4 regions of the Pseudarthrobacter lactosi genome follow, and region 3 is predicted to be linked to each of the others. Evidence: riboswitches for the same ligand, from Rfam matches in the RefSeq annotation. Region 3 holds a riboswitch; each other region holds the start of a gene.
What was found. Region 3 has a riboswitch for cyclic di-AMP ahead of ACZY0Q_RS10190 (C40 family peptidase). Riboswitches for the same ligand answer to the same signal wherever they lie in the genome.
Positions count from the first base shown of each region.

Region 1: linked by a shared signal. The riboswitch ahead of ACZY0Q_RS17070 (NlpC/P60 family protein) and the one ahead of ACZY0Q_RS10190 (C40 family peptidase) in region 3 are both predicted to bind cyclic di-AMP.
Region 2: linked by a shared signal. The riboswitch ahead of ACZY0Q_RS16810 (M23 family metallopeptidase) and the one ahead of ACZY0Q_RS10190 (C40 family peptidase) in region 3 are both predicted to bind cyclic di-AMP.
Region 4: linked by a shared signal. The riboswitch ahead of ACZY0Q_RS13835 (aggregation-promoting factor C-terminal-like domain-containing protein) and the one ahead of ACZY0Q_RS10190 (C40 family peptidase) in region 3 are both predicted to bind cyclic di-AMP.

Region 1 is NZ_JBVAYS010000003.1:744,591-746,782, forward strand. It holds gene ACZY0Q_RS17065 (hypothetical protein) at 1-123, shown strand, start outside; gene ACZY0Q_RS17070 (NlpC/P60 family protein) at 344-1,102, opposite strand; cyclic di-AMP (ydaO/yuaA leader) riboswitch at 1,110-1,291, opposite strand; gene ACZY0Q_RS17075 (DUF4383 domain-containing protein) at 1,498-1,794, opposite strand.
Region 2 is NZ_JBVAYS010000003.1:691,042-693,233, reverse strand. It holds gene ACZY0Q_RS16815 (four-helix bundle copper-binding protein) at 1-183, opposite strand, end outside; cyclic di-AMP (ydaO/yuaA leader) riboswitch at 1,106-1,282, shown strand; gene ACZY0Q_RS16810 (M23 family metallopeptidase) at 1,288-2,064, shown strand.
Region 3 is NZ_JBVAYS010000002.1:55,570-57,761, reverse strand. It holds gene ACZY0Q_RS10195 (C40 family peptidase) at 1-207, opposite strand, end outside; gene ACZY0Q_RS10190 (C40 family peptidase) at 341-1,012, opposite strand; cyclic di-AMP (ydaO/yuaA leader) riboswitch at 1,083-1,245, opposite strand; gene ACZY0Q_RS10185 (M23 family metallopeptidase) at 1,394-2,192, opposite strand, start outside.
Region 4 is NZ_JBVAYS010000003.1:79,626-81,817, forward strand. It holds gene ACZY0Q_RS13830 (sensor histidine kinase) at 1-659, shown strand, start outside; cyclic di-AMP (ydaO/yuaA leader) riboswitch at 760-912, shown strand; gene ACZY0Q_RS13835 (aggregation-promoting factor C-terminal-like domain-containing protein) at 918-1,658, shown strand; gene ACZY0Q_RS13840 (DUF1905 domain-containing protein) at 1,834-2,192, shown strand, end outside.

The DNA.
Region 1 (2,192 bases), on a different contig from region 3:
GCAGGCGTCGACTTCGAGGACGGGCCGTTCCCCGGCTCCTTCGCGCTGCACGCGTGGGTATGGAGAGACAACCCGGACGGCATGTTCGCAGCCTATAACCCGGACTTGAGCTGCCCGACGTAACACCCTTCTGGTGGTCGAGCGTGTCGGAACTTTAACGCGAACTCGCACCCTGCAATAAGCAGCCGGACGCTCCTGCACCTCGCGTGCAGGAGCGTCTTCGCGGGCTTGGGAAGACGCTCCTGCACGCGACCCGCCCGCCGGCATAAGCATCTCCTGGCGGGACCACGCCGGTGATTCATTGCCCCCAAGGCATTGAATCGAAGGGCCTTCAATGGTCCGTCTAGCCTGCCCGTACGAAGGTGACGGCGCCCTTGGATGTCATCCATGTCAGGGGATGGACTGCCGTTTCGTTCTTGCCGTTCAGACCGGAGCTAAGCACCTGGCCGTTGCCAACATAAATTCCTACGTGGCCAGGCTGCAGCACCATGTCACCGGGCTGGGGATCTGTGACAACGGTGCCGTAGTTCATGAACTGCATCGGACCGAGGTCACCGACCGCGATACCGGCAGCACCCAGGGCGTTTTCCACCAATCGTGTGCAGTCCTGGATCATGCCGATCTGGGCGTAGGCGGAGGAAACCATCGTGGCGTTGACTCCACCTGTTGCCGGGGCGGCCACCGGCGCGGCAGCAGCGGGGGTGACTGTGATTTGAGCCTTGGCCGGTGCGGCAGCCTTCGCGACGGCTGCCGGGGCAGCCTCAACGGCGACAGGTTTGGGCGCTTCCACGACAGGGGCAGGAGTGGTCTCCACGGCAGGACGCTCGAAGGAAATCTGGACCGTGGAATCTGCGCTGAGCGGGGCCTGTGCCTGGCTGGCGAGTTCAAGGTTTGAAGTCGGCTCCGCGTCGCGCTGGGCCGGGGCGTCCGCTGCCTGCGCGGCAATGCCGCTGGTCAGGACGAGCCCGGAAGCTGCTGCGATGACGGCGGCCTGGCGGCCCACACCGCCAGCATTGTCAGCGACGGATTTGGACAGGACCGCAAGGGCACTGGTCTGGACGGGGACCGCGCGGCGGCGGCCGTGAGCTTTGCGAATGGGCATGAAAGGGCCTCTCCCACTGCCTGCGAGGTTAGCTGTCGGATTCGGATGGGAGACACCCGGCCGCAGTTCCAGCGCAAGCTGGAGGCGCGGCTTCACCCCAAGGCCTGCACGAAGCAGGCCACAATTGGTTTCCCCGTCTCTGCCGGACGAATTTGCGAACGGATCCCGAGGCGGCGGCAGAGTTAGGCAATCAGCTCAGGAGTGCCGCATTCGGAGACCCGGCACGCGCCCGACCCTACGGGAAAACCCACGTTGATGTCACATTTGCATAACGGCGTTTCGGTTTGACTTCGCCATGCGTGCGCCAATTGGAGTGGGGTGATGTTCTGCGAAGCAGGCCGCCACCCCTCGGTTCTCCCGCCTGTCAGGCCCGCTGGGCCCTTCCTCTTTGGGGCCTACGCGTGCGTCCGTGACTTAGTGCGGTCCTTGGTGAGAATCAGTGCCAGCGCGATCATGCCGACGCCCAGCAGGAGGTGGAGCCAGTTGTCGTATCCGTTCAGCGGCAAGAAGTTCCCGGCTGATTCCTGGTCAACAACCAGTCCATAGATCCAGAGGACAAGGTAGATGGCGCCGCCGACGAGCAGGTAGGAGCGGGCTCCTGCTGCGGTCCGGGCCACTGCAACACCGGCAACGCCGAAGAGAAAGTGGACGATGTTGTGCAGTACCGGGACCTGGAACAGGCCGAGCAGCAGTGCCCCGGAGTGGTGCCCCGCGAACTGTAGCTGGTCCTACTGGCTGGAGCCGCCCGGGACAAACCCGAGGATGCCTACCAGGAGGAACACCGCGCCAACGGCGAGTGCTGTCTCTTGTACGTTAGTCCGCCCCGCCCCGCGGTGCGGGTGTTGTGCGTCGATGTCATGAGGAGCTCCCTGGGATCGTTGGATATACGGCACTGCATTTGGAAACCGGCGAACCAGCCTCTGCGCCCTGCAGCTTGCTGCAGCCGGCCAGGCGGCCGGAACAGCTTGTACCCGATATTCGGACCCGACCAGGTGGCGGATGGCCGTACGCCGGCACCTCACCATTCAGATTCCGGCGCCGTACCCGCAACGTCCGGACAAGCTGATGGCCCGCCCCCCTTACCAGGTAG
Region 2 (2,192 bases), on a different contig from region 3:
GGTGCGGATGCATTTGGTCAACTCGGCGACCATGTCTTCGCCGAGGCAGGCATCAGCGCAGGCGGTACAGGCCTGTGAGCAATCAAAGCACGCCGCAATGCATTCGGCGAGCATGTGCTGATCGATGCCGCCGAGATCCTTCGGGTACGCATCGAGCATCTTGTGGGTGCTTCCGTGTGTCATTTCTTTCTCTCTTTCCAATACTGAACGGAAGGAACCTGGTGCGGAGACCGGCTGATGTTTTCTGATGTGCCGGCTGTTTGGCTGATGTTCTTTCTCGGGCCTCCTTCTGATCGCTGAAGGCAGGACCCAAAGGGCGGCCCGCACGCGGTGTCTACGCCAGCCAGGTCGAAGGGTGCCACTTGCCGGCCGTATGGCCTGGCGTTCGCGCGGCCGGACGGGGAGAACGTGTGCTTTATGTCCGGCTGACAGACAGTTGAGTTAGGGTTAGCGCCTGCCAGCTCAGCGGTGCTTGGGGCCTGTTGGCGATGTGGGATGCCGGGGGCCGGGCGCGCGGGCCCGCGGAATCAGGGATGAGCGTTCCTGGCCTTGGCTGCGCCGCGTCGGTCACAGCAACGGGCCACGACCGTGGACTGACTGCCCGGGTGTCTCCGGTCTCGTGGCACCCGCTGCGCGGGACCCCGCGGAGCACGTCGGAGGCGGATTGGGCTCCGACCGGGCTCACTCTGTTCGAACGTCCCCGAGGGTTCTCCTGTCCCCCGGGGATCGCAGTCTCGCGCTGGCGCTGTGCGGCGGCGTAAGGGCTGCGGTCGGACACCCCCACCACGTGGTCCTGTCCACTACAAAAGGTAACTGGCGCGGCCACCAGGAGGACGATCACGAGGCAGGAAAGAACAGCCCGCGGCGCCGCAAGCCTGCGGACCAGCAGTGGAAGCGTGGAACGTTGAAGGGCCATCTGGTCTTTCCTGGGGCAAGTCCCGCCCAGCGTAACCTTCCGGTGCCCCGCCAGTCACCATCCCTGTCCCCTTAAGCCCAGAGCGCTTTTGATAACGGATTTGTAACTTAAGCCGACGCTTCGCTAAAGTTGGATAAACACATACCCCCAACGGGTATGGATGTGACCGCTTCGCCAAACCCCGCCGGCGGTCCTTGAACCTGATCTTTCTCAGGCGGGGGCGGAGGACCCACTTTTGGTGCGTAATGATGCACCTTGGGGTGAAGCCGACCCTGTGACTGCGCGTCCTGATCGCGTCCTGCAGGGCAGCCGGACAGTCCACTCGTCCGAATCCGACAGCTAACTTCGCCGGCGCCGAGAGGACCACTATCTTGCCTGCCCAGCCAAAACACGGCCGTCGCCGTGCCCTTCCGGCCGCTGCCTCACCACGCCGCCGTCCGTTCTTCCAGGAACCAATGTTCCGGCTCCGCGGCCAGCAGTTCGGCCTAACAGCAGCCGTCACGGGAATGATTGCCCTCACTGCTCTGTCCGCGGCGCAGGCTGACTCCGGCAGCCGCGCTGCGGCCCAGGACCGGCCAGTGGCCGTGGCAGCCGCGGCTCCGGAAGCGGCGGTCACGGCAGCAGCTGAAACTGTTCTCACCTTTGACCGCCCGGAGGTGACCTCCCAGCCTGCGCCTGCGCCCGTTGCCCCGGCGCAGTCCGCAGGGGCGGTTAAGGCACTCCAGGCTGCCCCCGAGCCCGTGCCGGCATCCCCATCCACGGGGTTGCGTGCCCCGCTCGCGTCGATTAACGTCAGTTCCCCCTTCGGCTTCAGAATCAGCCCGATCACCGGGGCCGCAGCTGAAATGCACACCGGGATTGATCTGACCGGGGCGTGCTCGACGGCGGTCTTCGCCGCCGGTTCCGGCACTGTCACCGAGGCCGGCTGGAGCCCGTACGGCGGCGGCAACCGGATCGTCGTCGATCACGGCAACGGGCTGAAGACCACCTACAACCACCTGGCCAGCATCGGTGTCTCCCTCGGACAGGCCGTGGCTCAGGGCCAGCAGATTGCAGGGGTAGGCACAACCGGTGCCTCCACCGGCTGCCACCTTCACTTCGAGGTCATGGTCAACGGCCAGACCGTCGACCCGGCTGCCTTCATCTAAGAGGCCCGGCCCGCAGCCAGATGGCTGCGCTGACTGCTTGCGCGTGAAGGCGGAAGCCGCGCGATGAAGCGGTACAGTTGCGGGTGCGTCCTGCACCCTGTTTTTCTGCGGTCCAGACGGGCCGCCGC
Region 3 (2,192 bases):
AGCGGAAGCAGCTTCGCGCTGGACTCCGGTGTCTGCCGCGTTCGCAGCGATACCACTGGTCAGGACAAGGCCGGAAGCGGCAGCGATAACCGCAGCCTGGCGACCCATGCCGCCGGCGTTGTCGCCGACAGCCTTGGCAATGACAGCCAGCGAGTTGGTCTTGGCGACCTCGGCGCGGTGCCGTGCAACATTTGCACGTGTAGTCATTAATTTCTCTCTTTCGTATTCCTTAGGACCGCGTGGGCAGCCCAAGGGCTTTGGACGCGCCGGCATCTTGGGGGTACGCCGGCACGCCCCGAACGGGGATTTAGCGAAGAGTTTCTGGAGAAGCGCGGTTCTTCTACTTCATGGTGTAGAAGGATCCGCCGCCTGTGGAGGCGACGGAGTGCAGCAGCGTGCCCTGTGACGGGTTAAGTGCGCTGATCATCATGCCGTTGCCGACGTAAATGCCAACGTGGGCGCCGCCATTCTGCATGACCAGGTCACCGGGAGCCGGTGTGGCGGTGGGCCGCATGGCTGTCCAGGCATTGGTGCGGGGAATGCTGATGCCGGCCTGGGCGTAGACCCACTGCGTAAAGCCTGAGCAGTCCCAGCCATTGGGAGTGGTGCCGCCCCAAACGTAGGGGTTGCCGATACCGGTGTAGGCAAGTGCTGCCAGACCCGAAGCGGCAGCGGAGGAGACAGTGTCAGCGAGCTTGGAGGCCGCGGCCTCGGTTGCGGCAGCACCCTGAGCCCCGGTTTCGGAGGCCGTGGACTGCGCACGAACCGTCTCAACCTTCGGTGCCGGCGTGGTCTTGATCACGGGGCGCTCGAAGGAAACGGTAGCCGTGGGCGCCGCAGTTACGGCGAGTGCCGTCTGCGCGGAACCGGACTCGGTAGAGGCGGAAACGCCGGCGGTGGTATCCGCGGCGTTGGCCGGAAGCCCCATGCTCAGGATCAGACCTGAAGCAGCTGCGATAACGGCAGCCTGGCGACCTACGGTCCCGGCATTAGCACTGACTGCCTTGGACACGGAGTCCAAGGGGTTGGTGCGAACCGGTTGTGCGCGATGGCGCGCAGAATTATGGCGTGAAGACACGAAGGTAGCCTCTCCCAATGCCTGCGAGGTGAGCTGTCGGATTCGGATGGGAGTCACCCGGCCGCGCTGCTTCACAGTGGAAGCTTTGCGACTTAACCCCAAGGCCTTCAGAATCGAAGACCAAAATTGGTTCCCCCGCCCCTGCCAGACGATGTCATGCGAACGGACCTTGAGCGGTGGCAGAGCTAGGCAATCCACTCAAGAACGTCAACTTCGGAAAAGTTGACGCGCTATAGACGTTACAGGAGTTCCGGGCCAATGTCACATTCAGGTCACGGCACGTCGCTGCGATCCGAGAGTTTGCCATCATTTGGGTCAGAGCCAGCCGGTGGGGTCAACGACTTCGCCGTTGATCTGGACCTCGAAGTGGAGGTGGCAGCCCGTGGACGCGCCCGTGGTGCCGCTGAGGGCAATGACGTCGCCGCGGCTGACCGTCTGGCCTACCTTGACGCTGGCGGAGGAGAGGTGGTTGTAGGTCGTTTCAAGGCCGTTGCCGTGATCCACCACAACACGGTTCCCGCCGCCGTACTGGTGCCAGCCGACGAAGGTCACGGTGCCGCTGGCAGCAGCCATGACGGAGGTTCCGCACTGTGCCGCGAAGTCCTGGCCACGGTGGAAGTCGCCGGTGCCGCCGGTGATGGGGCTGACCCGGAATCCGAAGGGTGAGGCCGTAACCAGCTGGGCCAGCGGCGAGCCGAGGCTTCCGGCCGAGGCGGCGCGGGTAATGGATCCCGCGGACTGGGCGCTCAGCAGCTGCTTCAGCTTGCCGTCGGGATCACCCTGTGTAACCACTGATGAGCGGCTGAAATCAATTTGGGCGGCGGCTTCGGCGGTAACTTCGGGCTGCGGGGCGGCGGAAACGGACGACGCCGGCTGGCCGGGCGCCGGAGTGGCCATCACGGGGCTGGTCACGGGAACCGTCACCGTGAGAACCAGGCCTGTTGCTGCCAAGGCGATGCCGGCCTTCTGGCCGAGGCCACTGGCAGCGGCGAAATCCGTCATCTGCCGGAAGGGTCCCCGGCGGCGGCGTGCTTCCCGCTGTGAATCGCGGGGCCTTTCCGCGGTGAAATCCTCGGCCACTCTAGGCGCCGAAGCGGGACCCGCCGCGCGACGG
Region 4 (2,192 bases), on a different contig from region 3:
CCGAGGACTTCACGCCGGACGGCCGGAAGTCCCTGGCCCGCGTCCAGAGCCAGTCCGAACGCATGACCACACTGGTGGAGGATCTGCTGCTACTGGCCCGGCTCGATGAGGGACAGCCCCTTAAGCTCAGCGAAGTTGATCTCACCCAACTCGTGATCGAAACCGTCAGTGACGAGAAAGTCATAGCCCCGGAACACCACTGGCGCCTTGAACTGCCCGACGAACCGCTTGCCGTCACCGGTGATGCCTCCCAATTGCGTCAGGTGCTGGTCAACCTGCTCTCCAACGCGCGTAAACATACGCCGCCCGGGACCACCGTGGTCACCGCTGTTACGAAGTCTGCGGATGGCGGCGCTGCAGTGACCGTAGCGGACGACGGCGGCGGCATCCCTGCGGAATTCGTGGACCATGTTTTCTCCCGGTTTGCCCGCGCAGACGCGGCCCGCAAGGGAACGGCACCGGCCGTGGGCGCCGGGGCGTCTGAGGGCACCAGCGGCCTGGGTCTGTCCATTGTCCAGTCCATCCTGGAGGCCCACGGCGGGAGCGTGGCAGTGACCTCGCGGGCCGGGCGGACAGAGTTTGCCTTACTCTTCCCCGCCGGAGCCGTGGCGCAGACCACCGAAGCCGGAGTGCAGCAAGGCGACACACCGGCTTCGTGATTCCTGTTACCAAAATGTGACTTAAGCGCCCAGCTCCTGTACCGTCGAACAGGTGCGGATCCCGATTGGGCCGCATATCCGGATGACGCCAAGCTCTGCCACTTCCCGGATTCCGTCTTCAGAGGCAGAGGCGGGGGACCCACCGTCCCGGGCACCAAGTGCCCTTTGGGGTTAAGCCAACACGTGATTGTGCCGTGTGGCCGGATGCCCTCATCCGAACCCGACAGCTAACTCCGCAGGTGTGAGAGGCGATCCATCATGTCTGAATTCAAGGTAGAAACACGTCCGCAGGGCGATACAAAGTCCGCCAGCCACCGCAAGCAGACCCGCATCGGTGCAGCTATGTCCCCACTGTCCAAGGCGGCCCGGATTCCCTCCATGGGCCAGCGCGCCGCGGTGTTCGCGACGGCGTGCGCCCTGCTGGTCGGAGTCACTGCCGCAGCACACGCTTCCGAGTCCGCGTCGCTTGCTGCCAACGCCAACCAGGCCGCCGAAGAAGCCAGCGCCCAGTCGAAGCTGAGCGTCCAAGCCGCCGAGATTCAGGCCCCGGCCACCCCAGAGGCTGCGCCGGCCGAGATCAAAGTCGCGCCCCAGGCTGCCGAACCGGCACCTGCGCAGGTCCCCGCCCCGGAGGCTGCACCGGCACCGGCACCGGCTCCCGAGCCTGTACCCGCACCCGTTGTGGCCGTCAACGACCCTGCGGGAGCCCAGGCCTACGCCGCCGGGCAGCTGGCGACCTACGGCTGGTCCGCTGACCAGATGCAGTGCCTGCAGACGCTGTGGACCAAGGAATCCGAATGGACCACCACGGCCACCAATGCCAGCAGCGGCGCATACGGCATCGTCCAGTCATTGCCCGCTGAGAAGATGGCAAGCGCCGGCGGGGACTACCTCACCAACTACCGCACGCAGATCAACTGGGGCCTGAACTACATCCAGGAGCGCTACCAGTCACCGTGTGGCGCGCTGAACTTCCACCTGTCGCACAACTGGTACTAGGCCGACTCCGCCTTACCAGGCTCCCCTGCGCCCGGGTCCCGGCGCTCGGGCTACCAGCGCCAAGGCTGCCAATGCTCGGGCTGCCAGTGTGGCGGTCAGTGGCTGTGGCGCTCAGTGGCTACCGGTGTGGCGGTCAGGGGTTCCGTGCCTGGCGGCTCCGCGCCATACTTGGGCCATGAAATTCACCACCACCATCCTGGGCAGCGGCAACAAGGCGGGCATCGAGGTTCCCGAGGAAGTTATCTCGGCTCTCGGCGCGGGCAAGCGTCCGCCGGTGGTGGTGACCATCAACGGCAAGAGCTACCGGAGCAGCATCGCGGTCATGGGGGGACAGAACCTGATCGGGGTGAGCACCGCCAACCGGGAATTCACCGGAGTCGCCGCCGGCGACACCATCGAGGTGGACGTGGAACTGGACACACAGCCGCGCATCATCGAGGTCCCCGAGGATCTGGCCGCAGCCCTGGCCGCCGAACCCGAAGCGCAGGTGTTTTACGCCACGCTGAACTACAGCACGCAGCGCCGGTACGTGGA